Regions from separate parts of the Clostridium sp. Marseille-QA1073 genome, predicted to be linked through region 1. Evidence: riboswitches for the same ligand, from Rfam matches in the RefSeq annotation. Region 1 holds a riboswitch; each other region holds the start of a gene.
The links. A riboswitch is a leader RNA that binds a small molecule or an ion and turns the genes downstream of it on or off. The one in region 1 is predicted to bind magnesium.

Region 2: another riboswitch for magnesium. It lies ahead of mgtE (magnesium transporter); the one in region 1 lies ahead of ACY1IQ_RS09600 (magnesium transporter MgtE N-terminal domain-containing protein).
Region 3: another riboswitch for magnesium. It lies ahead of mgtA (magnesium-translocating P-type ATPase); the one in region 1 lies ahead of ACY1IQ_RS09600 (magnesium transporter MgtE N-terminal domain-containing protein).

Annotation. Positions count from the first base shown of each region.
Region 1 is NZ_JBSVQM010000008.1:141,247-152,135, reverse strand. Features, by position in the region: gene ACY1IQ_RS09610 (M42 family metallopeptidase) at 1-817, shown strand, start outside; gene asnA (aspartate--ammonia ligase) at 1,217-2,221, shown strand; gene ACY1IQ_RS09600 (magnesium transporter MgtE N-terminal domain-containing protein) at 2,467-3,729, opposite strand; M-box (ykoK) riboswitch at 3,956-4,122, opposite strand; gene ACY1IQ_RS09595 (flotillin family protein) at 4,758-6,245, opposite strand; gene ACY1IQ_RS09590 (NfeD family protein) at 6,273-6,800, opposite strand; gene ACY1IQ_RS09585 (hypothetical protein) at 6,945-7,181, shown strand; gene ACY1IQ_RS09580 (YgiQ family radical SAM protein) at 7,701-9,584, shown strand; gene ACY1IQ_RS09575 (hypothetical protein) at 9,937-10,515, opposite strand; gene ACY1IQ_RS09570 (YegS/Rv2252/BmrU family lipid kinase) at 10,571-10,889, opposite strand, start outside.
Region 2 is NZ_JBSVQM010000035.1:1,778-12,666, reverse strand. Features, by position in the region: gene ACY1IQ_RS19685 (MFS transporter) at 1-180, shown strand, start outside; gene ACY1IQ_RS19680 (hypothetical protein) at 378-641, shown strand; gene ACY1IQ_RS19675 (GNAT family N-acetyltransferase) at 657-1,595, shown strand; M-box (ykoK) riboswitch at 1,669-1,834, shown strand; gene mgtE (magnesium transporter) at 2,039-3,376, shown strand; rRNA gene ACY1IQ_RS19665 (16S ribosomal RNA) at 4,096-5,617, shown strand; rRNA gene ACY1IQ_RS19660 (23S ribosomal RNA) at 5,873-8,762, shown strand; rRNA gene rrf (5S ribosomal RNA) at 8,945-9,062, shown strand; tRNA gene ACY1IQ_RS19650 (tRNA-Lys) at 9,095-9,170, shown strand; gene ACY1IQ_RS19645 (mechanosensitive ion channel family protein) at 9,822-10,889, shown strand, end outside.
Region 3 is NZ_JBSVQM010000035.1:17,131-28,019, reverse strand. Features, by position in the region: gene ACY1IQ_RS19750 (hypothetical protein) at 1-69, opposite strand, end outside; gene ACY1IQ_RS19745 (DUF1576 domain-containing protein) at 69-1,325, opposite strand; gene ACY1IQ_RS19740 (beta/alpha barrel domain-containing protein) at 1,488-2,171, shown strand; gene ACY1IQ_RS19735 (hypothetical protein) at 2,190-2,357, shown strand; gene ACY1IQ_RS19730 (hypothetical protein) at 2,714-2,899, shown strand; gene ACY1IQ_RS19725 (pyridoxal-phosphate-dependent aminotransferase family protein) at 3,101-4,177, shown strand; gene ACY1IQ_RS19720 (D-2-hydroxyacid dehydrogenase) at 4,483-5,394, shown strand; gene ACY1IQ_RS19715 (DUF1015 domain-containing protein) at 5,423-6,667, shown strand; M-box (ykoK) riboswitch at 6,914-7,074, shown strand; gene mgtA (magnesium-translocating P-type ATPase) at 7,451-10,096, shown strand; gene ACY1IQ_RS19705 (tRNA threonylcarbamoyladenosine dehydratase) at 10,385-10,889, shown strand, end outside.

The DNA of each region.
Region 1 (10,889 bases):
TAGCGGCATAAAAAGCAATGGAAAATTATCTTTAACTCCACTAGGTGGATATATGATGTCATCAATTGAAGGTGAAAATTGCACTATTGAAACTGTTTATGGTAAAACTTTTGAAGGTACAATTCAAACTATAAAACCATCTGTTCACATTAGTGGTTCAGAAGCTAAAGACTTAAAAAGAACAGCTGAAAATATGGAAGTAATTTTAGATGAGAAGGTATGCTCTAAAGAAGATGTTAAAAATTTAGGAATTGAAATTGGAGATTTTATATGCTTTGATACAAGAACTAGATTTACTGAAAGTGGATTTATAAAATCAAGACACTTAGATGATAAAGCTAGTGTAGGAATATTATTATACACATTAAAATATATTGTAGAAAATAAAATAGAGCTTCCTCATACAATAAACATATTTATAAGTAATTATGAAGAAATAGGCCATGGAGCTTCTTCTGCAATACCTGAAAATACAAAAGAATTTATTGCTGTTGATATGGGTTGTCCTGGACTTGAACAAAATTCTACAGAATATGCCTGCTGTATAGCTGCTAAAGATTCATCTGGTCCTTATGACGTAGAATTAAGAGTAAGATTAACAGAGCTTTGCAAAGCTCATAATATAGACTATAGAATTGATGTATACCCTAACTATGGTTCTGATGCTTCTGCAGCATTAAGAGCAGGATATGATATTAAAACTGCATTAATTGGAGCTGGAATATTTGCTTCCCATGGATATGAAAGAACCCATATGGATTCTATTTTAGCTACAGTAGATTTAATAATTAAATATGTTCAAGAAAAAGTTAAATAGAAAAAGTAGTGGTAATTGAAGTACACCTCAAAAGTTAGATCTAAAAATTTAACTTTTGGAGGTGTATTTTTATGGCCAAATATAGTTTTAATCAAACTAATTTCTTTGATAGATTTTCTAATAAAAGCGACTGTACTACGTGAAAAAAAATCAAATGAAAACTTCTCTTATAAAAAAGAAGTATTAGTAATTCGCCATTGTCGATTTTCAATTATATAAGGTAAAAATTCAAATAATTGGATAACATAATTCTAATAAATGCATAGATTAAATTTGTAAGTAATATATATTTACTTTGATAAATTTAAAACAAACAATGAATATTATATATTTTTTGTTAATAAGCTTTACATCTGTAGCATTTTAAATTATGATAATACAATTAAAGGAGGTGTTTCTATGATTAGCTTAAGCAAAACTCCTTACATTCCATCAATGACTATTAAGGAAACTCAAAAGGCAATCAAGGAAATAAAAGTATTCTATGAAAAAAATTTAGCTAAAACTCTTAATCTTTCTAGAGTTTCAGCACCACTATTTGTGAGAAAATCATCAGGACTTAATGATACATTAAATGGAGTTGAAAGACCTGTGTCTTTTGACATACTTCATACTGGTGAAGAATTAGAAATTGTCCAGTCGCTTGCAAAGTGGAAACGACTTGCTCTTCACGAATATGATTTTCAAGTTGAAGAAGGTCTTTATACTAATATGAACGCCATTAGAAGAGACGAGCATCTAGACAATATTCATTCTATCTATGTAGATCAATGGGATTGGGAAAAAATTATAGATAAATCTTCAAGGAATTTAGACTATCTTAAAAATACTGTAACAAGTATTTATTCTGTATTTCAAGATACAGAAAACTACCTTTTTGAAAAATATCCTCATTTAGGTAAAAAGCTTCCATCTAAAATAACCTTTATTACTTCTCAAGAATTAGAAGATGAATACCCTAATTTATCATCTAAGGAAAGAGAAAATCTTGCCTCTAAAGAATATGGTGCAATTTTTATCATTGGAATCGGAAAAGAGTTAGCTTCAGGAAAAAAACATGATAATCGTGCAGCAGACTATGATGACTGGGAATTAAATGGAGACATTATCTTTTGGAATCCAATGCTTGAAGAAGGTTTAGAACTTTCTTCTATGGGTATAAGAGTAGACAGTGCTGCTTTAGACCATCAACTTAGAGTTACAAACTCAGATTTTAAAAGAGACTTTCAATTCCATAGTTCAATACTTAAGGATGAACTTCCTTATACCATTGGTGGAGGTATAGGTCAATCTAGAATGTGTATGTATTTTTTAAACAAGATACATATTGGTGAAGTACAATCCTCAATTTGGCCTTTAGATATGATAGATGAATGTAAAAAACACAATATACATTTATTGTAAAAGCCATTTATTATTGCTACTAAAAATATATTTCAGAGAACAGTAAATTATCTTTTTAAAACTATTATGTAATAAATTACGGCATAATAGTCTTAAATTATTTTTATATCTGTTCTCCATGGTTATTATTATAATTCTAATTTTTTATGTTCTTCTCTGAAGTAAAAAATCGTGACTCCTAGTCACGATTTTTCATAAATAATTTGCTTTTTATAACATATAGATTTATATTATAAAGCTATATATTAACTTGATTTTTTAAGTTTTCTCTTCCAGCTAGGTGTTAGTAATTCTTCAATAATGTTACTCATCACTGCCACCCCACATAATTTCTCTTCTTCATCTATTACCGGTAATGAATAAAGTTCATATTTTACTGAAAGTTGAACAGCTTTTTCTATATCATCACTGTCTTTTACTAGTAGAACTTTTGTATTCATTATAGATTTTAATTTTGAATTAGGATCTGCTAAAATTAAATCTCTTAAAGATATAAAACCTTGAAGTCTTTCATTCTGATCTACTATATAAATGTAATGTGCAACCTCATCATCTGGCTTTAGCGCTCTTAAAATATCAATGGTTTCACTAGCAGTTATATCAATATTTATAGAAATGAAGTCAGTGTTCATTATGCTACCTACCATTTCATCTTCATATTCCATAAGATCCCTTATCTCTAGCTCATCTTCATTATCAATATTTATTAATAAATTTTCTTTAGTTTCATCATCCATATCTTCTAAAATATCAGCAATTTCATCATTAGGCATAACATCTAATATTTCTTTTGCCTTTCCACTACTAAGATTTTTTAAAATATCTATTTGGATTTCCGTTTCTAATTCTTCTAGCGTATCTGCTGCAAAATCATTTCTTAAGCTTTCAAATATTTTTCTTCTATCCTCTGAAGATAATCCCTCAATAATTTCTGCAAGTTCTACAGGATGAAGTTCTGTAAGTTTCTTATATGGTTCACTAAGTCTTAATCTATCATCAATCATTTCTATAGATTGAACACTTTCCCAAGTTATAGAATCATCTTTTACTTCCTTATTTATAAATCTACAAAATCCTTTGACTAGGCTTTCCATTCCAAATCTTCTAGATAAAGATAGTAATCCAGATTCCACTTCTAAAACTCTTATTTCTCCTGCTGTCTTTATCATCTTTAAATCATTAACTTTAATAACTTTTTTGCCATTAATATCAACAATTTGTTTATCTAAAAGATTTTTAGATAGGAGATAGGAGTACCTTCTAGGGATAATATCTTTTGCTCCTATAACCTTTACCACATAAGCTGATTTTTCTTTATAAATATCTATATTTCTAAATTCAAAGTTTAACAATTCTTTGCCTTTTTTAATCTTGTAGCCTATAGCTCTTGGATATCCTGATTCTGTAGTTACATATATATCTATTAATCTACCTATATTATCATCTAATTCATCATAAATATAGGCATTTAAAATATTACTTAAAAAGAATTCATTTAGCTTTTTCATAGATATTCCTCCTCTTACCAGAGAAATATCTATTATCTTTTTGAACAGAAAGTTATTAAATCATAGATATTTCTCTGAAACCTATTTAATTTTAATTTTGACTCTCTAGTTCGAGGGCCACTTTCCATTCAAACTCACCACCTAAAATAAATTTAAATTAAAATTTTTCTTATAGAAAATATATTTATACACAATAAAAAGCTCACTTAAATAAAGTGAGATCTCTAGCTATAAAACTATGTTTGAGCTTTAGCACTATATAGCTTTGGACATTATGCCAGCTACATTAAGTAAAACCTTGGTTCGGTAGTACCTGTTAACCCATTGGCATCTCTCGATGTTTCGGGGCAGTAGCGTATATCTATATAGGAGCCTCACCTAACGTTAATTATTTAAATTGTTTAACTTAATTAAATCATATAAAATATCTTCTACTATATTATACAATAAATAACTTTAAATGTAACCCTATCAGTAGCTAATTTAATAAGATTTTGATGAAATATTAATAAGATTGTTGATTAATCAATGCACAATTCAAAATTCACAATGCACAATTAAGGTTGAAATTATTTTTAGGCAAAATAATTTTTTTAATGAATTTTTTACTAGCAATGTAATTGCTGGTTACTCCACCTCAGGGGAACAGTAGTGAAGCCATTTAGGGTTCCTCTGAGGTACAGTATAGGTTGGAACTCAAATCAATTAATTTACACTAGAACTTTGGAGATAAACAAATTAATTATAATATCGTTTAATAATGCAGATGTAGTGCTATATCCTACTGCACCCCAGAGCTCTAAACAGAAATAGTTACAGATTTAAATCTTATAACTACTTTAATTTTATTTAAATTTGTAATTATGTTATAGACCGCAGGGGTGTAAGTTAATATTGAGAAATATCCATAATTATGAATTTTGCATTGTAAATTGAAATACTTAAGGTTGTAGCTATATTCAGCTATACATTAATTTTTAAAGTAGTTTGTCTATAAAATAAAGTGGTGACTAACTCACCACTTTATTTTATTTTTCTATTTCTTTATGGTCTACTTTTTCATCTTTATTTTGCATTTCCTCAGCTTTACTTTTAAATAAATCATTTATATTCACTCCAGTTAATGCATTAACAGTTTCCGGAAGGGAACTCATTATGTCAGTTACATACTTAGTAACCTTTGAAGCCCCTTTTCCATTTCCCTCTCCACTATCTATAATAACAATTTTCTCAGTTTTTGATAATGGATCTGCAACTGCTTTTGCTATATCTGGTAACTTATCTATTATCATTTGAGTAACTGCAGCATCATTATACATTTTAAAAGCTTCTGCTTTTTTCATCATTGCCTCCGCCTCTGCACGTCCTTTTTCTCGTATAATATCTACTTCTGCCATACCTTGAAGTTTTAATGCTTCTGCTTTAGCTTTACCTTCAAGTTCTATGGCTCTTGCTCTAGCCTCAGCATCAGCAATTTCTTTAAATTTAACTGCCTCTGCCTCTTTTTCTTGTTTGTATTTATTAGCATCTGCTTGTTTTTTAATCGTTGCTTCAAGCTCTCTTTCCTTTCTTAAAGATTCTTGAGTTGCAATTTCTATTTCTCTTTCCTTCTTAACAAGCTCTATCTTCATATTTTCATCAGCAAGTTCTCTTTCTTTTTGTTTTCTTAATATTTCAACTTGCATTTGTGTTTCTGTAACTTCTTTTTGAACTTTGTTACTTTCAATTTGATATGCAAGGTCTGATGCAGCCTTTGCACTTTCTTGTTCTTTTCTATAAGCTTGAACTTTCAATTCTTTTTCTTTGTTAGATTCAGCAATTTGAGTTTCTGCAAGTATTTTAGCCGCCTCTCCTTCTCTATAAGCTTGAGAAGTTTTTATATGAGTTTCTTTTTGTGCCTCTGCCTGAGCTATATCAGCATCTCTTTTAACTTGAGCAACTCTTGGACGACCTAAATTAACTAAATAGTTATCATTATCAGATAAGTCCTTAATAGTAAAAGCTTTAATTTCTAATCCTAACTCTGCCAAATCTACCGCTGCAACTTCTTGAACTCGAGAAACAAATTTTTCTCTATCTTTATATATTTCTTCAACTGTCAGTTTTGAAATAATTTCTCTTAACTTACCTTCCAGTACATCCTTCGCAGTATCCTTAATATTTATTATAGTATTAGCTTCATTGCCAGTATTAAATTGTTCTATTGCAGATAAAATAGATTCTGTTGTAGATTTAACTTTAACAATAGCTACTCCATCTGCTATTATTCCAACACCCTGCTCTGTTAAAGCTCCGTCAGTTCGTACATCAATTTTCATATTCTCTAAAGATATAATATCAGTTCTTTCTAGTAGAGGAAAAACAAATCCTCCTGCTCCGCTAATTACTCTCTTCTTAAGACCAGTTACTACCAATGCCTTATCTTGAGGCACTCTCTTCCATAGTGAAAATAATAATAAGATTAGTAATAATAATACTCCTAAAATTATAAGAGGAATAAAAAAAGGTGAATTCATGATTATTGCTCCTTTATATTAATAATTTTACAATTTTTCCACATAAAATACCTGATTTTCAATTTTTTTTATACATACTAGAGTATTTACATCTAATTGCTTTAAATTTATTTCTTTAGCTGGCGAAGTCATTTTAACTCCATTATATACGTAAGATATTCGCCCAAAACCATTTTCATATATCGTTGTAGTAACCACTGCCTTTTCACCAATTAATCTTTCTGTTTTCATATCAAAGCTTTCTTCTATTTTCTTAAGTGGCTTTATTATAAATTTATTAATAATTTTAGATATCCCTAATCCTAAAGCTATAGATATTACTAATGTATAATACCATTTGAAATCCTTTTCACTTAAATACATGCCGCATCCAGTAAAAACTGTTAAAAAAGCCATTATACAAGTTCCATTAATATGCATAACATTTGCTAATAAATCATTGGGCAAATCTACTCCGTCTAGATTTAACCCATCGAAAACTCCTCCTAATATAAACATAAAACCTACATATAAAATACAAAATATAAATCCTTTTTTATATATTTCAAATGCCATTCACATCACCCTTCTAAAATATTACATAATAATATCAATTTGACTTTATAACATATCTTTATATAAATATCCATACATAATTTCCTCAATACATCTCATACTAAAATAAGAAATCAAAATTTTAAAATAAAGGAGTGATATATAATGAATAAAGAAAGAGAAAAATTTGATGTAAGTAATCCTAAAGGTACACCTTATGTTAAAATGAAAATTGATGATTATGTAGATCCTAGTTTAACTAATCTTAATGAAGATAAGGACTTAAAGGATGAAATTTCTAATAATGGTCTTCCAACTAAAGGTCAAGTTAATAATGCTAATACTTCTATTCAAGATTTAGTTGAAGGATTAAATTATGAGTACGATGATCCTAGAAAATAGTTAAAATTTCATCTTTCATAATAACTATAACTTTAAGAACAAACTATTCATCTCCTAAAGATAACTAGTCATTATGACATAAATATTCTTTTCATATTTGACTAGTTATTTCATTTCACATTTGAAAACAATTAGTTCTAAACTATATAGGACGTTTTTTTGTTTTATTATTTTAAAATCATATTTTAGAACTTAAATTCATGTTTTTAAATAAAAATGTATATTTACCCTTAGTTATCTATTATATATTATATAATTAAGTCTATTATAGAAAATTAATTCTATATTTAAATTAAAACTCCTTCATATCTGTAGTATATTTCCATTATATGATTAATTCCCCTATAGTTATCCTCATTTTAAATAATTTATAAGAATATATTGTTATTCATATTTTTTAATACTTGTGTTAATATTAGGCTATGTTTTAAATTTTACTTAAAATTAAAATATTTTATAATAAATTATTAACAAAAGATAATTATTAATAGATTATACTATCTCTATGGAGGACTTTATATGAAATTAAATACAGAATTTTTACCTATAAATAAAGAAGATATGAAAAAGCGAAATATAGAACAGTTAGACTTCATTATCATTACTGGTGATGCTTACATAGACCATCCTTCCTTTGGTACAGCCATTATAGGAAGGGTTTTAGAAAGTGAAGGATATACTGTTGGAATAATAGCTCAACCTAATTGGAATAGTGTTGATGATTTTAAAAAATTAGGAGAACCTAAATATGGCTTTTTAATAAACTCTGGTAATATTGATTCTATGGTTAATCATTACACTGTTTTTAAGAAAAGAAGAAGTGATGATCTATACTCTCCTGGTGGAAAATCAGGATATAGGCCAAATAGAGCAGTTATTGTTTACAGCAATAGAGCAAGAGAGGCCTATAAAAATGTTCCAATAATTATTGGTGGTATTGAGGCTAGCCTTAGGAGATTTGCTCACTATGACTATTGGGATGATAAGGTTAGAAAAAGTATCCTTATGGATTCTAAAGCAGATTTATTAATATATGGTATGGGTGAAAGACCTATATTAGAAGTAGCTAAATTTTTAAGCTATGGAAGTTCTGTAGAAAGATTACATCATGTAAGGGGCACATCTTATATAACTAAAGATATCTCTAATATTAAAGACTACATTCTACTTCCTTCTTTTGAAGAAGTTTCTACGAATAAAAGAGCCTATGCTAAAAGCTACAAGCTCTATTCAAAAGAGCAAGATTCTATATGGGGAAAAACTTTAATTGAACCTTATGGTGATAGATATGTGGTACAAACCCCTCCTCAACACCCACTAACAGAAGAAGAAATGGATAGAGTTTATAATCTTCCATATACAAGAACCTATCATCCAATTTATGAACCTATGGGAGGAATCCCTGCATTACAAGAGGTTAAATTTTCAATTACAAGTCATAGAGGTTGCTTTGGAAGTTGTTCTTTTTGCGCCCTAACATATCATCAAGGGAGAGTAATACAAAATAGAAGTCAGCAATCTATAATAGATGAAGCCAAACTTTTAACTGAAGATAGTAATTTTAAAGGGTATATTCATGATATTGGTGGACCTACTGCTAATTTTAGACATAGAGCTTGTAAAAAGCAACTGAAACATGGAGTATGTAAAGATAGACAATGCATGTTCCCTACTCCTTGCAAAAATTTAATTGTAGATCATAGCGAATATTTAAGTCTTTTAAGAAAAGTAAGATCTCTTCCTAAAATAAAAAAAGTATTTATTCGTTCTGGCATACGCTATGATTATTTAATGGAAGATAGAAATACAAAATTTTTTCATGAGCTTTGTGAACATCATATCAGCGGGCAACTTAAAGTGGCCCCAGAACATATAAGTGATAAAGTATTATCACAAATGGGTAAACCTAAAAAGCAGGTTTATGATAGTTTTAAAAAGAAATATGCAGACATAAATAAAAAATTAGGAAAAAATCAATTTGTTGTTCCATATTTAATGTCTAGCCATCCTGGTAGTGATATAAATGCAGCTATTGAACTTGCAGAATATATTAAAACTATGGGACATATGCCAGAACAAGTACAAGATTTCTATCCAACTCCTGGAAGCCTTTCAACTACTATATATTACACTGGTATAAACCCTATAACTGAAAAAGAAGTTTATGTACCTAAAGAACATAAAGAAAAAAGTATGCAAAGAGCACTTCTACAGTTTCAAAATCCTGAGAATCATGCCTTGGTTAAAAGTGCACTAATTAAAGCAAATAGAAGTGACTTAATTGGATTTGGATCAAATTGCTTAATTGCCCCTAGGCCTATAAAAAAACAAGGTTATCAAGGAAAAAATAAAGTGCAAAAGCAAGATACTAGTAAAAAATCCTATAAAAATAAAAAAGTTTAAAATCATCAAAAAGGGCAAAAAAATTGTAGTAGTTTTTTTGATAATTTTAAAAATACTAATTAATATTATTTTTAATTAAGTGTAATTGCATAAAAATAGAAAAAATATGTCTTAATCTTAAAAGAATAAATATTTAAGTTATCTGTATTTTATTACGCAAAAAATAAAAACATTAAAATTTCATTGCTGATAGCAATGAAATTTTAATGTTTTCTTTAATTTGAATAGAAAATAAGCCGTTTTTTAGATAATTTTAAAAATTATTTTGAAAAAACTTCTTTTTTATAATTTTGTCTAAATTTTTCTAATCCATAAACCATAGTTATTACCCATAATATCTCACCAACTAACTTTACTCCAAAAACCTCATATCTACTATTGTTAAAAGTACTGAAGCAAGTGTTAGTAAGGACGATATCAGTATTAATAATGAGCCTAATTTATTTGAATATTTATATCCACAAGCTCTAATTCCCATAGCAAAATATATTGTATTTATTATACATAATATTAAGTACATATTATAATCTTTTTCAAGTATTATAGTATATCCATATAATTCTGATAAAGTTGTTTTTATTGGTGCTTTTACTGCTACAAATAAATAAATCACTAAAAATATTGTACTTATAAAGTAAAAATAGTTAAGTTTAATTTTATTATTTCTAGAGAAAATATAAATACATATAAATCCTATTATTGGTAAATAAACTATTTCTAAAAACATTATTGGCTTTAACAAGTACATATATAGTGGCCTTTGATTCAAATATAGGAGTAAAAGTGAAATATATCTTAATATTACTAAAATTAAGGCCATTACTGTTATATGCTTTATTTTTTCAGGTGCATAGCTTATAGAAGTAGTAATTCCCTCATAGATTAGCATTATCATTCCCAATATACATGCTAAATAAATATATCCTACCAAGTTATCGTCTCCATTTCACTTATTCTTAGTAATATATATTTATTATTTTAATTAATTATGATAAATAATTACATTCTCTAAGATATCCTAATACTTTAAGTGCTCTTCTTTCACATTTTATATAAAGGGGGAAATCTGGTCCTTTTTCTCCATCAATATCTGTTACTATATCTTCATCACATTCAATAATCAACTCATCCGTTTTAAAACATAGAACCCCATTCATATCATAAATATCTCTTTTTGTAGCTATTATAAATAAATTATTTAAAGCATTTTTTATTACATCACTTTTTATAACAATTACATCTAAAAGTCCATCATCAGCTTCAGATTTTTGCGCTAATTTTATATTCCCTGCAGTTTTACCATTA
Region 2 (10,889 bases), on a different contig from region 1:
ATTGCTTTTATAGTATTTATATTCGTTAAAAGACCACAGGCACATATAAAGAAAGGGAATAATAAAGTAAACCTATTACGAATTTTTAAAAATAAGATGGTTTATTTTTATATACTTACGTTAGGTTTTTATTGTTTTCCGGAGAGTGGTACATCAAATTCGTTAGTAAATTTTATATAAGAAAGCTATAGCTTTAGCTATAAACAAAGTTCTACATATCTATCAATATTTTTTGCTACACTTACTGTAAGAAGATTATTAGGTGGCTTTGTAGTAGAAAAAAAGGGGATACTTAAATTCAGTAATCATGTCTTTATTTATAGGACTTATTTTATATGTATCAGGGATAATAATAGGTAGCAAAACCATAGGTTAGTTTGTATATCAGGGTTATTTTTTCTATAGCTTATCCTACTGTAGTTATTACTATAAGTAAGACTTTTAAGGACGATGCAATATATGTTACAGGGGTTATAATTACAGCAGCAAGCATTATAAATATGGTACTAAATAATATTATAGCTAAACTTAATGATTTAATCAGTTCAAATTTAGCTTTTTATGCAATACCTATGAGTTTACTAATATCTATAATCTTTGTGTCATTAATTTATAAAGATACTAAAAAAACTTTAGCTTAAGGTAGGGATTTTATAATGAATAAAGGAAAATGGGTTAGTTTAAATTTAGCAAATGGAAGTAGAAGAGACTACATAATAAGAGATGGTTTAGGTATAACTATAGGAAGAATATATATAATAGAAATAGATAGTGACAATAAAAGTTGTTTGTTTAGGCTGAAGTTTTATAAAAGTAAAGAGGAAAGCTATGACTATTTAAAGGATACTATTACTCTTATTTTAAATATATTATTTAAAAATAACAAAGTAAATAAGGTTAATGTACTTTGTGGAGAAGATATTAACTTAAATGCCTTTACTAATTTAGGATTTGAGCTTGAGGGAATTATATCAGATAATATAATACATAAATCAAAGTTAGAGCATGAACTTTTACTTGGTATAAATAAAAATAGTTATGAAAGAAACTATATGGAAAAAGAGTTAATTTTACATGGGAAAAGCATATACTTAAAGATATTAACACCAGAAGATTCAGAGGAAATATTAAATTATTATATTAGAAACAGAGAATATCTTACTCCTTTTGAGCCTTTAAGAGATGAAAATTTTTATACTTTAGAAGAGCAAGCTACAAGTTTAATTGAAAGTTATAAACAATTTATAAAGGGGCAAGCTGTCCATTTCGGAATTTATAAAGAAGGAAAATTTATAGGTAGAATTAAGATAAATAATATTATTATGGGTGTGTTTAGAAATGCATTTATTGGATACTCTATAGATGAAAATGAGCAAGGAAAAGGATATATGAAAGAAGCGGTAAAGCTTGCAATAGATTATGCTTATGAAGAATTAGAGCTTCATAGAATAGAAGCGAGTACAATGGTATCTAATGAAAAGTCACAAAGAGTATTGAAAAGTTGTGGATTTCAAAAACTAGGTATTAGCAAAGAATATTTATATATAAATGGTAAATGGCAAGATCATGTTGTTTTTTATAGAAATAAAAAATAGTAAGTATTGGGTTTACTTTTGTAGAGTATAGTAGTATTATAGATATGGTGATAATATAATTCACTAGAAACTTAATAAATCTTGTTAGGTGAGGTTACTGTATGAAAATATGCCACTGCCCAGAAATGTCCAGAGACACCAATGGGTTAGCAGATACTATCGAATTAAGGTTTTATCTAATGTGGCTGAGAATTTCTCTACGTCTTACAGAGCTAAAACTCAACGAGTTGAGTGTGCTTTGCATTAATGCACTTTATTGGAGCTTTTAATTTGAGTGTTCTAATCTCTTTACTCGTGGAGTAAAGAGATTTTTAATTTTGATTTTGGAGGTGGCTATCATGGAAGATGGCGGGAGTTATAGTATTTTGAAAAAATTAATATTCACTGCTATTCATGTAGTCACAAAAAAGATGAATAGCAGTGCCTAATAGGAGGTATTGCATATGGAATTCAAAAAAGTATTAGATTTAATTAAAGCAAGTAAATTTGTTGATGCAAGAAACTTATTAATTGAGGAAAAATCAGTAGATATTGCTCAATTTTTAGAAGAAGTAGATAGAGATAAAATGCTAATTATATTTAGGATTTTACCAAAAGATATAGCTACTGAAGTATTTTCTTATATGTCTACAGAAGATGTACAATATATTATAGAAGCTATAACAGATGATGAGCTTAGTCATATAGTTGATAAATTATTTTTAGACGATACTGTAGATATATTAGAAGAATTACCTGCAAATGTTGTTAAAAAGGTTCTTAAAAACACTAAAGAAGGTAAAAGAAGATTAATTAATACCTTTTTAAATTACCCAGATAATTCTGCAGGTAGCATAATGACTATAGAATATGTAAGACTTAGAAAAGAAATGACAGTAAAGGAAGCTGTTGATCATATTAAAAGAACAGGGCTAAACAAGGAAACAATAGACACCTGCTATGTAACTAATGAAAAGAGAAAACTAGAAGGTGTATTATCTATTAGAGATTTAATATTAAATGATGATAATGAAATCATTAAAAATATAATGGATGATAATGTTATTTGCACTCATACATTAGATGACCAAGAAGAAGTAGCAGATTTATTTAAAAAATATGACTTTTTAGCAATGCCAGTAGTAGATAATGAAAATAGATTAGTTGGTATTATAACTATAGATGATATAGTAGATATTATAGAACAAGAAAATACAGAGGATTTTCAAAAGATGGCTGCGATGGGGCCTTCAGAAGAAGAATATTTAAAAACTAGTGTATTTAATTTAGCTAAGAATAGAATAGTATGGCTGTTAGTTCTTATGATATCAGCTACATTTACAGGGAATATAATTAAAAGATATGATGAAGTATTACAATCAGTGGTTATATTAGCAGCATTTATACCAATGCTAATGGATACAGGTGGAAATGCAGGATCACAAGCTTCAACTCTTGTTATAAGGGGATTAGCTTTAGGGGAAATTGAATTAAGTGATGTATTTAAAGTGCTATGGAAAGAACTAAGAGTTAGTATTGTTGTTGGTATTGTACTATCAGGAGTAAACTTTTTAAGAGTATATTTTTTAGAAAAAGTAGAATTATATGTAGCAATAACAGTATGTACAACTTTATTTTTTACAGTAATAATAGCGAAAGTAGTAGGATGTGTTCTTCCTATAGTTGCTAAAAAGTTAAAACTAGACCCAGCTATAATGGCTAGTCCATTAATAACTACTATTGTTGATGCTTTAGCGTTAATAATATATTTTGCAATGGCAGCGATGTTTTTAGGAATATAAAAAAAGGATTGGTGAGATAAACCAATCCTTTTTTCTATGCATGTAAGTTTGTTATAAACTTTATAGTACTTCTTTAACCATATTTAGTACAGCAATCATATATTTTATTAAATTTTACTTCTCATTATATTTATTTTTTTAATCAGTAGCAAAATATTATTATAATCTCAAGAAATTATAATTATCATTTTATATCAAATTTGTATCAAAGATAAACCAATTATAAAATTAAGTTTAAAGTTTTACTTTAAGATTTAATTTTTAATTATATGTGTTTTATTATGGATTTATAGGATAAAATGATAAATGAAGAACAAGTAAAATAAAACTATCCCAGGTGTATCATTATAAAAAAAAACTAGAAATATAAAGAAAAATAGAGAATGTTAAATTTAATAGTGAATTATAAGATATAAAGCATAAATGTGTAATATACTTTATGATAATATATTCCTTGTCGCTGCGACACAGACTCGATAGTGACAAGCTGTTCAATTAACTTTTTAAATTAAATTAAAAAAGTTGTTGACAAGCAAAAAAATAAGTGATAAACTGATTAAGCAGTCGAAAAACGACGGTAAAAATTACTAAATAATTTGGTCTTTGAAAATTAAACAGAGAAATAGGTAAAACCAGTTAATTCATTGAGTTTCGAAAGAAACTTAAAATGACTATTAATAGTCAGCAAACTTTACTTGAGCAATCAAGATACAAACTTTTAAATTGAGAGTTTGATCCTGGCTCAGGACGAACGCTGGCGGCGTGCCTAACACATGCAAGTCGAGCGATGAAGCTCCTTCGGGAGTGGATTAGCGGCGGACGGGTGAGTAACACGTGGGTAACCTGCCTCATAGAGGGGAATAGCCTCCCGAAAGGGAGATTAATACCGCATAAAGTATGAAGGTCGCATGACTTTTGTACCAAAGGAGCAATCCGCTATGAGATGGACCCGCGGCGCATTAGCTAGTTGGTGAGGTAACAGCTCACCAAGGCGACGATGCGTAGCCGACCTGAGAGGGTGATCGGCCACATTGGAACTGAGACACGGTCCAGACTCCTACGGGAGGCAGCAGTGGGGAATATTGCGCAATGGGGGAAACCCTGACGCAGCAACGCCGCGTGAATGAAGAAGGCCTTAGGGTTGTAAAGTTCTGTCATATGGGAAGATAATGACGGTACCATATGAGGAAGCCACGGCTAACTACGTGCCAGCAGCCGCGTACGCTTTTGTGCGGCAAAGCAAGCGTCCCGTGGACTTACCGGGCGTAAAAAGGATGCGGTGAAGAGGACATTTAAGTCAGATGTGAAATACCCGGGCTCAACTTGGGTGCTGCATTTGAAACTGGGTGTCTAGAGTGCAGGAGAGGAAAGCGGAATTCCTAGTGTAGCGGTGAAATGCGTAGAGATTAGGAAGAACACCAGTGGCGAAGGCGGCTTTCTGGACTGTAACTGACGCTGAGGCATGAAAGCGTGGGGAGCAAACAGGATTAGATACCCTGGTAGTCCACGCCGTAAACGATGAATACTAGGTGTAGGAGGTATCGACCCCTTCTGTGCCGCAGTTAACACAATAAGTATTCCGCCTGGGGAGTACGATCGCAAGATTAGGAAAACCTGAAGGAATTGACGGGGCTCGCCGCTAGTGGTTACGCTGTGGTTTAATTCGAAGCAACGCGAAGAACCTTACCTAGACTTGACATCCCCTGAATTACCTGTAATGAGGGAAGCCCTTCGGGGCAGGGAGACAGGTGGTGCATGGTTGTCGTCAGCTCGTGTCGTGAGATGTTGGGTTAAGTCCCGCAACGAGCGCAACCCTTATCATTAGTTGCTACCATTAAGTTGAGCACTCTAGTGAGACTGCCCGGGTTAACCGGGAGGAAGGTGGGGATGACGTCAAATCATCATGCCCCTTATGTCTAGGGCTACACACGTGCTACAATGGTTGGTACAACAAGATGCAAGACCGTGAGGTGGAGCTAAACTTAAAAACCAATCCCAGTTCGGATTGTAGGCTGAAACTCGCCTACATGAAGCGGGAGTTGCTAGTAATCGCGAATCAGCATGTCGCGGTGAATACGTTCCCGGGCCTTGTACACACCGCCCGTCACACCATGAGAGCTGGTAACACCCGAAGTCCGTGAGGTAACCGCAAGGAGCCAGCGGCCGAAGGTGGGATTAGTGATTGGGGTGAAGTCGTAACAAGGTAGCCGTAGGAGAACCTGCGGCTGGATCACCTCCTTTCTAGGGAGTCGACGTAGTTGGTAACTCTTCTACGAAAACTGGTACTATCTCTGTTTAATTTTGAGCGACCAAGGTCCTACGGGACAGAGGAAAAGCTCAATTGTTCTTTGAAAATTGCACAGTGAAAATATTTGTTTAAATATCCTTTAAATTTAAAAGATAAATAAACAATTTCGTCAAGACAAACAGAAATAAGTTTAAAAACAAAGTTTTTGAATTCTATTTATGCGAATTTGTATAATTGATTTTTAGATAGGTCAAGCTACAAAGGGCGCAGGGTGAATGCCTTGGCACTAGGAGCCGAAGAAGGACGTGATAAGCTGCGATAAGCTTTGGGTAGACGCAAATAGTCTGTGATCCAAAGATTTCCGAATGGGGAAACCTACATGGCTACGCCATGTACTATATGCTGAATACATAGGTATATAGAGGTAAACCCGGGGAACTGAAACATCTAAGTACCCGGAGGAAGAGAAAGAAAAATCGATTTCCTAAGTAGCGGCGAGCGAAAGGGAAAGAGCCCAAACCTAAGCCTTTGGCTTGGGGGTTGAGGACAGAACATAAAAGAGGTGGCTATTGTAACTGAAGATAGCTGGAAAGCTACTCCGTAGAAGGTAATAGACCTGTAAGTGAAACGAGAAGACCTTAAGTTCTGATCCAGAGTACCACGAGACACGTGAAACCTTGTGGGAAGCAGGGAGGACCACCTCCCAAGGCTAAATACTACCTAGTGACCGATAGTGGAGAAGTACCGTGAGGGAAAGGTGAAAAGAACCCCGGGAGGGGAGTGAAATAGAACCTGAAACCCTGTGCCTACAACCGATCGAAGCACTTTATATGTGTGACGATGTGCTTTTTGTAGAACGAGCCAACGAGTTACGATATGTAGCGAGGTTAAGTACTTAAGGTACGGAGCCGAAGGGAAACCGAGTCTGAATAGGCGCAAAGTTGCATGTCGTAGACCTGAAATCGGGTGACCTATCCATGGCCAGGTTGAAGCGAGTAAAATCTCGTGGAGGACCGAACCACGTTGGTGTTGAAAAACCATGGGATGAGCTGTGGATAACGGGAGAAATTCCAATCGAACTCGGAGATAGCTGGTTCTCCTCGAAATAGCTTTAGGGCTAGCGTCGATTAATTGAGTAATGGAGGTAGAGCACTGAATAGGCTAGGGGGCATATCGCTTACCGAACCTTATCAAACTCCGAATGCCATATACTTTTATTTCGGCAGTCAGACTGCGAATGATAAGATCCGTAGTCAAAAGGGAAACAGCCCAGACCATCAGCTAAGGTCCCAAAGTGTAAGTTAAGTGGTAAAGGATGTGGGATTTCTAAGACAACTAGGATGTTAGCGAAGCAGCCACTCATTCAAAGAGTGCGTAATAGCTCACTAGTCAAGAGATCTCGGTGCCGAAGATGTCCGGGGCTAAACTACCACCGAAGCTATGGGTGTACACTACGTGTACGCGGTAGAGGAGCTTTCTGCATTGGCTGAAGTCGTACCGGAAGGAGCGGTGGACGATGCAGAAGTGAGAATGTTGGCATAAGTAGCGAGAGACAGGTGAGAATCCTGTCGGTCGAAAACCTAAGGTTTCCTGAGGAAGGCTCGTCCGCTCAGGGTTAGTCGGGACCTAAGCCGAGGCCGAAAGGCGTAGGTGATGGACAACAGGTTGATATTCCTGTACCACTAGCAGACGTTATTACAAATGGGGTGACGCAGGAGGATAAGATGTGCTAGCTATTGATAGTCTAAGCGTTTAGGTATGTAGGATAGGCAAATCCACCTACATTAGCTGAGGCGTGATGGGGAAGCCCTTAGGTAAGTAGTGCATCTGACCGACAGTTGCCAAGAAAAGCCTCTATGGAGGAAGCTTATGCCCGTACCGCAAACCGACACAGGTAGGTGAGGAGAGAATCCTAAGACCATCGGAAGAATTGCTGTTAAGGAACTCGGCAAATTGACCCCGTAACTTCGGGAGAAGGGGTGCCTACGCAAGTAGGCCGCAGAGAATAGGCCCAAGCAACTGTTTAGCAAAAACACGTTAGGTTCCTGCTAAGCAGAAAAGCTGATGTATAGGGGCCGACGCCTGCCCGGTGCTGGAAGGTTAAGGGGATTGCTTAGTGCAAACGAAGGCACGAACTTAAGCCCCCAGTAAACGCGGCCGTAACTATAACGGTCCTAAGGTAGCGAAATTCCTTGTCGGGTAAGTTCCGACCCCCCCACGAATGGCGTAATGATTTGGGCAATTGCTCCCAACAGTAACTAAGGAAATTGTAGTGCAAGTGAAGATGCTTGCTACCCGCGATTGGACGGAAAGACCTCAGAGCCATCGGTAATTTAAGATTGAGTTTCCGGTACTATCTGTACAGGATAGGTGGGAGACTTGGAAGCAAGGGCGTCAGCCTTTGTGGAGTCATCCTTGGGATACCACCCTGATAGTACTGGAATTCTAACCGGAGGCCTTGAATCAGGTCACGGGACATTGTTAGGTGGGCAGTTTGACTGGGGCGGTCGCCTCCAAAAAAGTAACGGAGGCGCCCAAAGGTTCCCTCAGAACGGTCGGAAATCGTTCGAAGAGTGCAAAGGCAGAAGGGAGCCTGACTGCGACACAGACAAGTGAGCAGGTCGAAAGTCGGGCTTAGTGGATCCGGTGGTTCCTCGGGAGGGCCATCGCTCAACGGATAAAAGCCACCGGGGATGAGGTATTGATCTCCCCAAGAGTCCACATCGACGGGGAGGTTTGGCACCCTCGATGTCGGCTCGTCGCATCCTGGGGCTGAAGTAGGTCCCAAGGCTGGGCTGTTCGCCCATTAAAGGGTACGCGAGCTGGGTTCAGAACGTCGTGAGACAGTTCGGTCCCTATCCGTCGCGGGTGAACGAAGGGGAGCTGTCCTTAGTACGAGAGGACCGGGACATGGACAGACCTCTGCGGCTCAGTTGTCACGCCAGTGGCACAGCTGGGTAGCTATGTCTGGAAGGGATAAACGCTGAAAGCATCTAAGCGTGAAGCCCCCCCTAAGATGAGATTTCCCATAACATAAGTTAGTAAGACTCCTGGAAGAACACCAGGTTGATAGGTGAGAGGTGTAAGCATGGTAACATGTTCAGCTGACTCATACTAATAAGTCGAGGGCTTGACCTAATTAATTTCACTGTGCAATTTTCAGAGAATAATTTCTTTGAAGCTTATATAAATTTTTAAAATTTGATAGAAACGAGTAATACAAGGAAACAAATGAGTGAGGAGTGGAGTTTACTAATGGTAAATGAGCACCACAGCGAATGCAGTTGACGAAGTAGTACGACGTTTATAACAAATTTAGATCTGGTGATGATGGTCCTAAGGGTAACACCCCTTTCCATTCCGAACAGGCAGGTTAAGCCTTAGGACGCCGAGAGTACTGCACGGGAGACTGTGTGGGAGGGTAGGTTGTTGCCAGGTAATGTTAGCTAAGTTTTCTTAGCTAACAATATGGTTCACTAGCTCAGTCGGTAGAGCACATGACTTTTAATCATGGTGTCCGGGGTTCGATCCCCCGGTGAGCCACCAAAGCTTAGTACAAAGTACTAAGCTTTTTTTAGCTTTATGAAAAAAGAATTAAGAGTTTCTTCTAATTAAATCGCTGAATTTTATATATAGTAATGCTATCTATGGAGTACTACAATTTTCTTTAACTCAAATTTCAGATTTCTAAGATAAGTAAATTTAAGAAATAGGCATCAATAATCTTTCATTCTTAACTTTTAATTGGTAAAAATCCCTGATAATTAGTTACAAATTTTCATATTTAGAAGTTTATGTTTTAAAGTAAATAAAATGAAATGTAAAATAATTAAAGTTTACAATTTTATATCATAATTTGTCGAAATGTTCTTTTAAATCTATGAAGATATATTTATAATAATTATTATTAACATATATAAATACAAGCTCACAAATTATATTTATGTAGATTACTTCTATTTATAATACAAAATTTGAGACTATATGTATTTTTATGTATAATGTTTTAAAATAGTATTAAAAATTTTCTGCAGAATTTGATAAAAAACATTTATATTTTATTGAAAGTAGAGATATTTTATCATAATATCTCAATATGTGACGAATACAATGTATACATGCATATAATTGCTATAGAATATAAATATAGGAAATTTAACATATACTATTTAATAGGATAATAAGAAGGGAGATTTTATGTTAGCATTAGTTTTAAGTGATGTATTTAATAATGAATTTATACAAGCTATAGTGAGAAATCCATTATATGTAACATGGAGAAAGATTGCTATTGCTGTTGGAGTATTTGTATTAATACTATTTTTAAGAAATATATTTACTAAGTATGTGATGAAAGCATTAATGAAAGTTTTATCTAAAGCTGGAATTAAAGGTGCTTTAAAAATAGTGCAAGCTTTTGAAAGACCATTAAGAAACTTTTTTTTAATATTAGGTTTTTATATAGTAGCTATGGCTTTTAGGGAGATGCTTTATTTAAGTCCTAAAATAATACAAAGAATATTTGATAGCTCAGTTATTATATTGATAGCTCAAGGATTTATGAATTTAACAGAGGATTCATCACTAATATTCGATAAAATGGAGAATTATGATGTTAAAGTAGATAAAATATTATATCCTTTTATATCAAAAACATTAAAGCTTATAATTATAGCTTTAGCAATATATATGATTGCTGAAAAATGGGAATATAATCTAAAAGCATTTATTACAGGATTAGGATTAGGAGGATTAGCATTTGCTTTAGCATCAAAAGATGCTGCTTCTAATATTATTGCAGGAATTATAATAATATTAGACAAACCTTTTTCGATTGGAGACTGGATTCAGTGTAAAGGACTAGAAGGTTCTATTGAAGATATTTCATTTAGAAGTACTAAGATTAGAACTGTTGATGAGGCATTAATTACAGTACCTAATTCAATTCTAGCTAATGATTCAATATTTAATTTTAATAGAAGAGATAAAAGAAGAATTAAATTTAATTTAGGGGTGACTTATAATACTCCTAAAGAAAAAATACAAACCTGTATTGATAAAATAAAGAAGATGTTGGAATTACATGAGGGTGTTGATAACGATGGTATCCTAGTTACTTTTGAAAATTTTAACATAAATAGTTTAGATATATCTATTTGTTATTACACTAGTAAGGCAGGACTTAAGGATTATTTAACTATTAAAGAAGAGATTAATTTTAAAATAATGGAGATACTGGAAGAAGAAAAAGTTTCAGTAGCTTTT
Region 3 (10,889 bases), on a different contig from region 1:
ACCATGATTAAGACAAAACATCATAATTTCGTCTACTATTTTCATATTTTTTTGGTTAATATGTTTCATTAGTTTTCTTGCTCCTTTCTAAATGCAGTTATTAGTGGGACTAATATCATAGCTACAAAGCCAGCAGCAAAACCATTATGATATAAATTCATTCCACCATGAAGATATCCTATATTCATTACCATACATATATGTAAAAAACCAGATAAAACTCCATAATACCATCCAAAATGTCCTCCAATAGGACATAAAGTAGTGCTAAAGAGTATACCTAAAATCATACCTGGTGAAGTTATATCCCATACATTTAATAGTGCAGAAATAGTTGCACCTATTATAACTGGAAATATATTTTTTAAGTGCTTTCCAAAAGCTCCAAATCCTGCTACTGTAAATATACCTGAAACAGTTGCACCATTTAAGTCTCCTCCAATAGCCATTACAAAAGCTGTTGCAAAAATACCAAGCATACCCATATTAATAAATGTAAGACTTTTTCCAAATATAGAGTAATAATCACTTACTAATCTTCCAGAATAATTATATAACACAAATAAATTTTTTAAACACTTTTTATCAGAAAAATATCCTATTAATATCATTGCAGCAAAGAGGAATAATAATATTAAGAATAGAAGTGTATTATTACCAGTTGACCATAAAAGTTTTTTTTCAAACTCCACTCCAAAAGCTCTAAAGATTGAGGTTAAGCCTGTACCAATGAGACCACCAGCCAAGCCTATGTTTGCTAGACTATAGCCTTGGTGAAGCCTTAAGGTATAAGAAGCCATAGGAGCTAATATAAATCCTAAAAAAATACTTATAGATAAACTAACTATAATTGATAAATAAAAAGGTAAGAAATCTGAAAAAAATAATTCGCCAACTGTTGGAGATAAGGTAGTTCCAAAGAGCATTATTACTATAAAGTTGGTAAATGGTAACTTCTGTGATTTAGAGTATAGAAATATACCTATGACTATAGGCCAAATATTTAAAATGTTTTTTCCAAATAATGAAAAACCAGCAGTGGTAAATAAACCAGCTAATATAGCGCCATTAGGTTCAACCTTTAAAATAAGTAATAAAATAATCAAACTTGTTATTACTAAGGCTGAATTTATAAATGAGGCTCCAATGCCAGATAATTCAATATAATCAGTTATTAAAACGTCTGATTCAAGAATAATTTTTTTTAATCCTATTATTATATCTTTAGGGTTTTGAAGAAAGAATGCAATTATTGCTATTAATAGACAATATCCTAAAATAAAATAATAGGGAAAATATGTACTTTTTTCAATTCGTTTATACATATACTCCTCCTCATGGGTACTTAAATTTTTGTGAGTATAGTATATCACAGATGAATATACAACTAATATAAATTTTAGTAAAAAATAATTGTTTAAAGTGTTATAATAATATAATATTAATTATACTAATCAGTTTAAAAATTATACGGAAAGGAGAAAAAAATGAGAAAACATGTGCCAGAATTTAAAGGATTATTAAGAAGTCATATGATTGAACTTCCTAAGGTTATTAGAGATGCAAGTGGTATTATTATTTTTGGTAAAAGATTAAAAAGTTTTGTATTTTCCACAGATGTAGCTGTTATTAAGAATACAAATGCAGATGCAGTAATTGCAGTATATCCTTTTACTCCTCAGCCGAGAATAACAGAGGCACTTCTTCTAGCATCAGATGTTCCAGTTTTTTGTGGAGTTGGAGGTGCTATTACAACGGGAAAAAGAGTGATAAACTTAGCATTAGATGCTGAATTTAAAGGTGCCATGGGAGTTGTAGTTAACTCTTCTACTCCTAATGAAGTTATTAAAAAAATGAGAGAAACAATAGATATTCCTATAATAGTGACAATTGTCTCAGAATTTGAAGATATAGAGTCACGAATAAAAGCTGGTGTTACAATATTAAACGTATCAGGTGCTAAAAGAACACCATGTATAGTTAGACAAATAAGAGAAAAGTATCCAGAATTTCCTATAATGGCCACAGGAGGGCCAAATGAAAATAGTATTAGAGAAACTATTGAAGCTGGTGCCAATGCTATAACATATACTCCGCCTAATACAGGAGATATATTAAATGAAATAATGATTGCTCATAGAAATAGATATGAATCAGAACAAGAAGAGTAGTTTGTGAGGAAATATTTAATGAAAGCAGATATTGTAGTTTTTAATTGTAAAAAATGCCCAGAATATATTTCTAATAATTGTGATGGAAAGGCAAATAATTGCATGTGTAAAAATTGCCCAAGAAATTTAGCACAATGTATAATAACTAAATACTGTAGAGAAACTGAATCAATTATAGAAATATAAAACTCTTTGGTAGTGATAAATAAAGCACTACCAAAGAGTTTTATATTTTAAAGAAAAAAAAGCATTAATCATAATAAAGCGTCTTTAAAAAATAATTAATTAGCATGTTTTGTATCATGCTCTGTCGGTTAAATCTATTTATAGTGTTAATATCAGTAGATTCGATGTTCTTATCTTACACAAAATATCTCTCTAATCTTCTTTAAGTGTTTTATTTTAGAGACTTAAATTAAAAAAAATTATTATATACTGTAATTATTTATATATTTTATAGATGAATAAAAATACATTTAAAATAGAAAATAAGGTTATAAAGATAATTTTTAATAGTATAATTAAGATTGGAGGTATCAATTATGATATCAAGTGAAATAAAGATGAGAGTTGCACAAAATTGTCATGGTTATCAAGGAAGAAGTACATTTTCTATGATGAGTTTTGTAGAATCAAGTCAAAGTTGTAGTAATTGTAAGAATTATGTCAGAGGTCATTGTATTAAAAATTTATTTGATGGTATTTACGACAATATACGTATTAATTAATTGATGTTTTATTAAAAAATTAAATATAGAATTACAAATATTAAAAAATTAAAAATATTCGTAATATAAAATAAATTATGTTAAGTTGTTATATTCATAACTTGATGAATATTCTGATAAATGGTAAAATAATATTGTTTTTAAGGTAACTTAAAATTATAAATAAGGGGTTTATACCAATACGAATATGGAGGGTTTGTTATGCATAAAAGATTATTTATACCTGGTCCAGTAGATGTAGCACCAGATGTACTGGAAAAAATGGCCAGTCCTATGATAGGACATAGAAGCAAAGAGGCTTCAAGAGTTCAAAGAGCTATAAGTGACTATATGAGAGTGATATTTAATACTAAGGAAGAAATATTACTTTCAACAACTTCAGGTAGCGGACTAATGGAAGGTGCCGTACGTTCATGTACTGCAAAAAGAGCTGCTATATTTTCAGTAGGAGCTTTTGGTAACAGATGGTATGATATGGCTGTTGCTAATGGTGTTCCAGCTGATAAATTTGAAGTTGAATGGGGTACTGCGACAACTCCAGAGCAAGTAGATGAAGTATTAGCTACTGGAAAATATGATTTAATAACAGTAACTCATAATGAAACTTCTACAGGTATTATGAATCCGCTTGATGAAATAGCTAAAGTCGTTAAAAAATATCCAGATGTAGTATTTTGTTTAGATACAGTAAGTTCTGCAGCAGGAACTGAATTAAAGGTTGACGAATGGGGCGTTGATATTTGTATAACTTCAACTCAAAAAGCTATAGGACTTCCTCCAGGAATGTCAATGTGTACATTCTCTAAGAAGGCTATTGAAAGGGCTAAACAAGTTCCAAATAGAGGAATTTATTTAGATTTATTAGGATTGTATGAATATATACAAAAGAAAGATTATCAATATCCTTCAACTCCATCATTATCACATATGTTTGCATTAGAATATCAATTAGATAAAATTATAAATAAAGAAGGCTTAGAAAATAGATATAATAGACACATAGAAGGTGCTAAGATAGTTAGAACGTGGGCTGCAAAACATTTTGAAATATTACCACAAGAACCATATATGTCAAATACATTAACTAATATTAAAAATACAAGAAATATTGATATAGCTGCTTTAAATAAAGCATTAGGAGAAAGAGGATATCAAATTTCTAATGGTTATGGAAAACTTAAGGACAAGACTTTTAGAATAGCTCATATGGCAGAGACAAAACCAGAAGAATTAGTAGAGTTATTAAAAGTAATTGATGAAATATTAGGACTTGAATAGCCTTAAATAGAAAATTAAGAATGAAGAATAAAATAATTTTTCATTCTTAATTTACATTAGGCATTAACAAACAAATAAATAGTCAATATGATAGTTTACCTCGTGCTCTACTAGGGCTACATATTTTACTTATGTTAAGATTATTAATAAAATATGATTGCTTTTATAAGAGAAAGTATTCTTTTTATTTTTGTCTAGTTATTTAGATGCCTTAAAGGAATAGTTGCTACTAATAAATTATTAAATACTTTTGTTTTTATTATTGAAAATAATTATTAAAAAATAGATAAGATGGGGGTATAATTATGATAAGAATATTGGTTACAGACGGAATGGAAGCCAGTGGTGTTGAAAGCTTAAGATCTAAAGGATTTGAAGTAGTAGAACAGTTCTACGAACCAGAAGATTTAGGAAATGCTCTTAAAGAATTTGATGTTGTAGTAGTAAGAAGTGCGACAAAAGTTAGACAACCTATCATAAATAAGGCTGCTGAAGCTGGAAGATTGAAACTTATAATTCGTGGTGGAGTTGGTGTTGATAATATAGATGTAGCTTATGCTGAAGGAAAGGGAATAAAAGTTGCCAATACTCCAAATGCAAGTAGTGCATCAGTGGCAGAATTAGCACTTGCCCATATGGTTGCTATTACAAGATTTGTAAATATATCTAATGTTTCTATGAGAGAAGGGAAATGGGATAAGAAAAAATATGAAGGAACTGAGATAAGCGGAAAAACTCTTGGTTTGATAGGTTTTGGAAGAATTGCTAAAGAATTAGCTAAGAGAGCAAAAGCATTAGGAATGAGAGTCATATACACAAATAGAAGTGGTAAAGTCGAAGGATGTAATGAATTTGAATATGCTACTTTAGAAGAATTATTACCACAAGTAGATTATTTATCTTTACACATTCCATTTGCAAAAGATAAAGGTGCTACTATAAGTAAGGCTCAATTTGATATGATGAAAGATGGAGCATATTTAATTAACTGTGCTAGAGGTGGAGTTGTTGATGAAGCAGCGTTAATAGAAGCTTTAAATAGTGGAAAAATAAAAGCAGCGGGAATAGATGTATTTGCTGAAGAACCAACTAAAAATACTGAGCTTGTAAATCACCCTAAGGTATCTGTTACACCACATATAGGTGCTTCAACTGTTGAAGCTCAAACAAGAATTGGAGAAGAAATAGTAAGTATTATTACTGAATTCTTTAAATAATATTCTAAAATACAGAGGAGGGAGAAAAATGGCTGTAGTAAGACCGTTTAAAGGGATAAGACCACAAAAAGAGTTGGTAGATAAAGTTGCTGCACTACCTTATGATGTTATGAACACTGAAGAAGCAAGAGAGATGGTAAAAGGAAACCCGTACTCTTTCTTACATGTTGATAAGGCCCAAATAGATCTAGATCCAAGTATAAATCAATATGATAAGATTGTTTATGAAAAAGCTAGAGAAAATCTTTATAACATGATAGATGAGAAAGTATATATAAGAGATAGTGAATCTTGTATGTATATATATAAACAAATAATGGATGGAAGAGTTCAAACAGGTATAGTAGGATGCACTTCTATAGATGATTATATGAAAGATATAATTAAAAAACATGAACATACAAGAGCAGAGAAAGAGCAAGATAGAATCAATCATGTTGATTATTGTAATGCAAATACAGGCCCTATATTTTTAACTTATAAGAATGTATCTGAAATTGATAAAGTTGTTATAGAGTGGACTAAAAAAGAGCCAGAATATAATTTCGTTTCAGAAGATGGAATAACTCATATTGTATGGGTTATAAATGATAAAAATACTGTAGATAAATTAGAAAATTTATTTAAAGAAGTTAAATATTTATATATTGCTGACGGTCACCATAGAGCAGCGTCAGCTGTTAAAGTTGGACAGTTAAGAAGAGAGCAAAATCCGCAATATACTGGAGAAGAAGAATTCAATTTCTTTTTATCTGTAATTTTCCCAGCAGAAGATTTATATGTTATGGATTATAATAGAGTTGTAAAAGATTTAAATGGTTTTTCTACAGAGGAGTTCCTAAGTAAAGTATCTGAAAAGTTTGATATAGAAGCTTATAACTGCTGTAATCAATGTAAACCAGAAGAAAAAGGTACTTTTGGGATGTACTTAGATAAAAAGTGGTATAAGTTAACTGCTAAGAAGGAGACTTTTGATGCAAAAGATCCAGTAGCAAGTTTAGATGTTTCAATATTACAAAATAATCTATTAAGACCGTTGCTTGGTATAGAAGATCCAAGAACTAGTGATAGAATAGACTTTATTGGTGGAATAAGAGGACTTAAGGAGCTTGAAAAAAGAGTTGATAATGGTATGAAAGTAGCATTCTCAATGTATCCTACAAGTATAGTTGAACTTATGAACATAGCTGATGCAGGAGAAGTTATGCCGCCAAAATCAACTTGGTTTGAACCAAAACTAAGAAGTGGAATATTCGTTCACGAGCTAAAATAAATATATTTTATAAAAGACTCAAACATTTTATGCGAATGTTTGAGTTTTTTATAAGATATATCTAAACTTATATTTTATTGAAATACTTAAATTTCAATTATTAATAATAACTAAAAATGAAGTTAATGGTTAATTGTTATAGATAACTTATTAGATGAGTTAGTGACTTAACATAATCTTAACGTAATTTAATAAAAAAAACGTTGACATATATAATTGATAAGAATACAATAATAGTGAAAATTAAATATACCTCGGTAGGTGAGGTTACTACAAGGATACGGGTTGCTGCCGTGAAAGAGTGGAAACATTCTTAACTGGTTAGCAGGTTTTGCCGAACAAAGAAGGCTTAATCTAATGCAATTTCATTGCCTTGCAGAGCCAAAACTTGGACGAGAAAGTGTTGTTTATAATGCCTTCGTCATGTTTAAGTTTTGACGAGGTTTTTTTAATTTATTTTGAATTTTCAGGAGGTGAAAAGAATGGAGGCTGGCAGTAGTAGTACGGACAGTGGAGGTAAGGAGATATATTTAAAGAATAATGGACATTTAATGTCAAGCTCTACTTCTTCTCACAGGAGTTTGATAAAACCTATCATATAGATAGCTTCTTAAAATATATACATTTTTGTTAATCAAATTTATTATCTTCACTATTTCTTTATTGAATATAATTCGTATATTTATTAGCCTCAAATTAAATACTATTTTAAAAAGGTTTAAAAAATATTTTTATTAACCTTTGGTTTCTTATTGTCTTTTTTAGAATTTGGAGGTGTGAATTATGATTAAAAAAAGAAATGTGAGTATAGAAAAGAGAGTAGAAAATTCTGTAAACAGACTTATTAGTTTTAGTAAAATGAATTTAGAAGAAATTTATAAAGAACTTAATACAGATATTAATGGACTATCTAATAAAGATATAGAAGATAAAGTTGAAAAATATGGACTAAATCAAATAGCACATGAAAGACCAACACCATGGTTTATAGAGTTAATTAAAGCTTTTATAAATCCTTTTATCATAGTATTATTAGTACTTGCGGTTGTATCCTTAATAACTGATGTTATTCTTGCTGCACCAGGAGATAAAAGCTATGTAACAGTAATAATCATTAGTATAATGGTAATCATTAGTGGGTTATTAAAATTTTCTGAAGAATTTAAATCTAGTAAAGCAGCAGAAAAATTAAAGGCATTAGTAAAAACTACTACATTAGTTCATAGACAAGATATGGGAAAAAAAGAAATAGATATGGTGGAAATTGTTCCAGGAGATATAGTGTATCTCGCTGCAGGTGATATGATACCTGCTGATATAAGAATAATATCAAGTAAAGACTTGTTTGTTAGCCAGTCATCACTTACTGGGGAATCAGAACCTGTTGAAAAATATCCAAATTTAAAAGAAAAAGATAAGAATTTGGGAGTAACTGAACTTGATAATATTTGCTTATTAGGGACAAATATTATTAGTGGAAGTACGACTGCTGTAGTAATTGCAACAGGAGATGATACGTACTTTGGTTCTATGGCATCTTCACTTTCAGGACCAAGAGTTAAAACAAGTTTTGAAAAAGGTGTAAATAGTGTAAGCGTATTACTTATAAAATTTATGCTTATAATGGTACCTATAGTATTTTTTATAAACGGAATAACTACAGGTAGATGGTTAGAAGCACTTCTTTTTGCAATATCTGTTGCAGTAGGACTTACACCTGAAATGCTTCCTATGATTGTAACTTCCAATCTTGCTAAGGGTGCTGTTTCAATGGCTAAGCATAAAACTGTAGTAAAAAAACTAGATGCTATACAAAACTTTGGAGCTATGGATGTATTATGTACTGATAAAACAGGCACTCTTACTCTTGACAAGATAGTTGTAGAAAGACATTTAAATATTAATGGAGAAGAAGATATAAGAGTATTGAGACATGCCTATTTAAATAGTTTTTATCAGACTGGACTTCGTAATTTAATGGATGTTGCAATATTAGAACATGGAAAAGACCAAGGGTTTAATGAACTTGAGAAAAATTACATGAAAGTTGATGAGATTCCATTTGACTTTTCAAGAAGAAGAATGTCAGTAGTATTAAAAAGTGAGGATGGAAAAAGGCAACTTGTAACAAAGGGTGCTATTGAAGAAATGCTTTCAATATGTACTTTTGCAGAATATAACGGAGAAGTAGTGGAACTTACAGAAAAAATAAAGAATAAAGTTCTTAATATGGTGACTAAATTAAATAATGAAGGAATGAGGGTCATTGCAGTTGCACAAAAAAATGACATTCCTGATGAAAATACATTCAGTATAAAAGATGAAAGCAATATGGTTCTTATGGGATATATAGGATTTTTAGATCCACCAAAGGAGTCAGCAGCAGAAGCAATAAAAGCATTAAAAGAAAATGGAGTAAATGTAAAAGTATTAACTGGAGATAATGATGCAGTAACGAAAAAAATATGTAAAGAAGTTGGATTAACAGTAAATAATATACTTCTTGGCTCTGATATAGAAAAAATTAGTGATGAAGAATTGTCAAAATTAGTGGATAACACTAATGTGTTTGCCAAGCTTTCACCGCTTCAAAAATCAAGAATTATTAAAGTATTGCAGAATAAAGGGCATACCGTAGGATTTATGGGCGATGGTATCAATGATGCTGCAGCTCTTCGTCAGGCTGATGTAGGTATATCAGTAGATACTGCGGTAGATATAGCAAAGGAATCAGCAGATATAATTTTACTTGAAAAAAATCTAATGGTACTTGAAGAAGGGGTAATAGAAGGAAGAAGAGTTTTCGGAAATATAATAAAGTATATTAAAATGACTGCAAGCTCAAACTTTGGGAATGTATTTAGTGTATTAATTGCTAGTGCGTTTTTACCATTCTTACCAATGCTTCCTATTCATCTTTTAGTACAAAACTTACTTTATGATATTTCTCAAATATCAATTCCATGGGATACTATGGACCAAGAATATTTGAGAAAGCCAAGGAAATGGAATGCAGATGATATTAGTAGGTTTATGATTTTTATAGGACCAATAAGTTCTATATTTGATATAATTACCTATCTGGTAATGTGGTTTGTATTTAAGGCAAATACTCCAGCAATGCAAGCATTATTCCAATCTGGTTGGTTTATAGAAGGACTATTATCACAAACTTTAGTAGTTCATATGATTAGGACTAAGAAAATACCATTTATTCAAAGTAGAGCAACAGCTCCAGTTTTATTATTAACAGGTGTTATAGTTGTAGTAGGTATATTTATACCATTTACTTCTTTTGGAGCATCAATAGGACTTCAAGCGCTACCATTATCATATTTTCCATGGCTTATTGGAATTCTTTTATCCTATTGTATACTCACTCAAATAGTAAAAACTATGTATATTAAAAAATTTAATAGATGGTTATAATTATATAAAAAAAACTCAAACATTTTATAATGAATGTTTGAGTTTTTTAGTAATATATAGATAAATTTGTATATTGATTAAGATTTTAAGTCATATATAAAATTGTTACCAACATAGTAAATAGAATAATAGTTTATAATAACTGATTTTATTCATAATAAGATTAATAATACCTATATAAAAGACGAATATAAGAATATATTTTATTAAGAACATTTCTCTTGATAATTCAATTGAAAAGAATTATTATTTAATATGTTTATAAGAAAAAAATAAAGGAGTGATTTTGTGGCTCAACATTCACTATCAAGAACAGAGCTTTTAATTGGAAAAGCTCCATTAGATAAGTTAAAAGAAAGTAAAGTTGTAGTATTTGGAATAGGTGGAGTTGGAAGCTTTACTACAGAAGCATTAGCAAGAAGTGGTGTAGGAACACTTGTATTAATAGATGATGATGAAATATGTTTAACTAATATAAATAGACAAATACATGCAACCTATAAAACTATAGGGAAAAGTAAAGTGGAAACTATGAAAAATAGAATTCTTGAGATAAATCCTAAATGTAATGTTATAACTCATCAAACCTTTGTAACTAAGGATAATATTCAAGAGATAATTACAGATGATGTAGATTATGTAGTAGATGCTATAGATACAGTATCATCTAAAATAGCTTTAATAGTTTATTGCGATGAAAAGAATATACCAATAATAAGTTCTATGGGAACAGGTAATAAGTTAGATCCTACTCAATTTAAAATAGCAGATATATACGATACAAAGATATGTC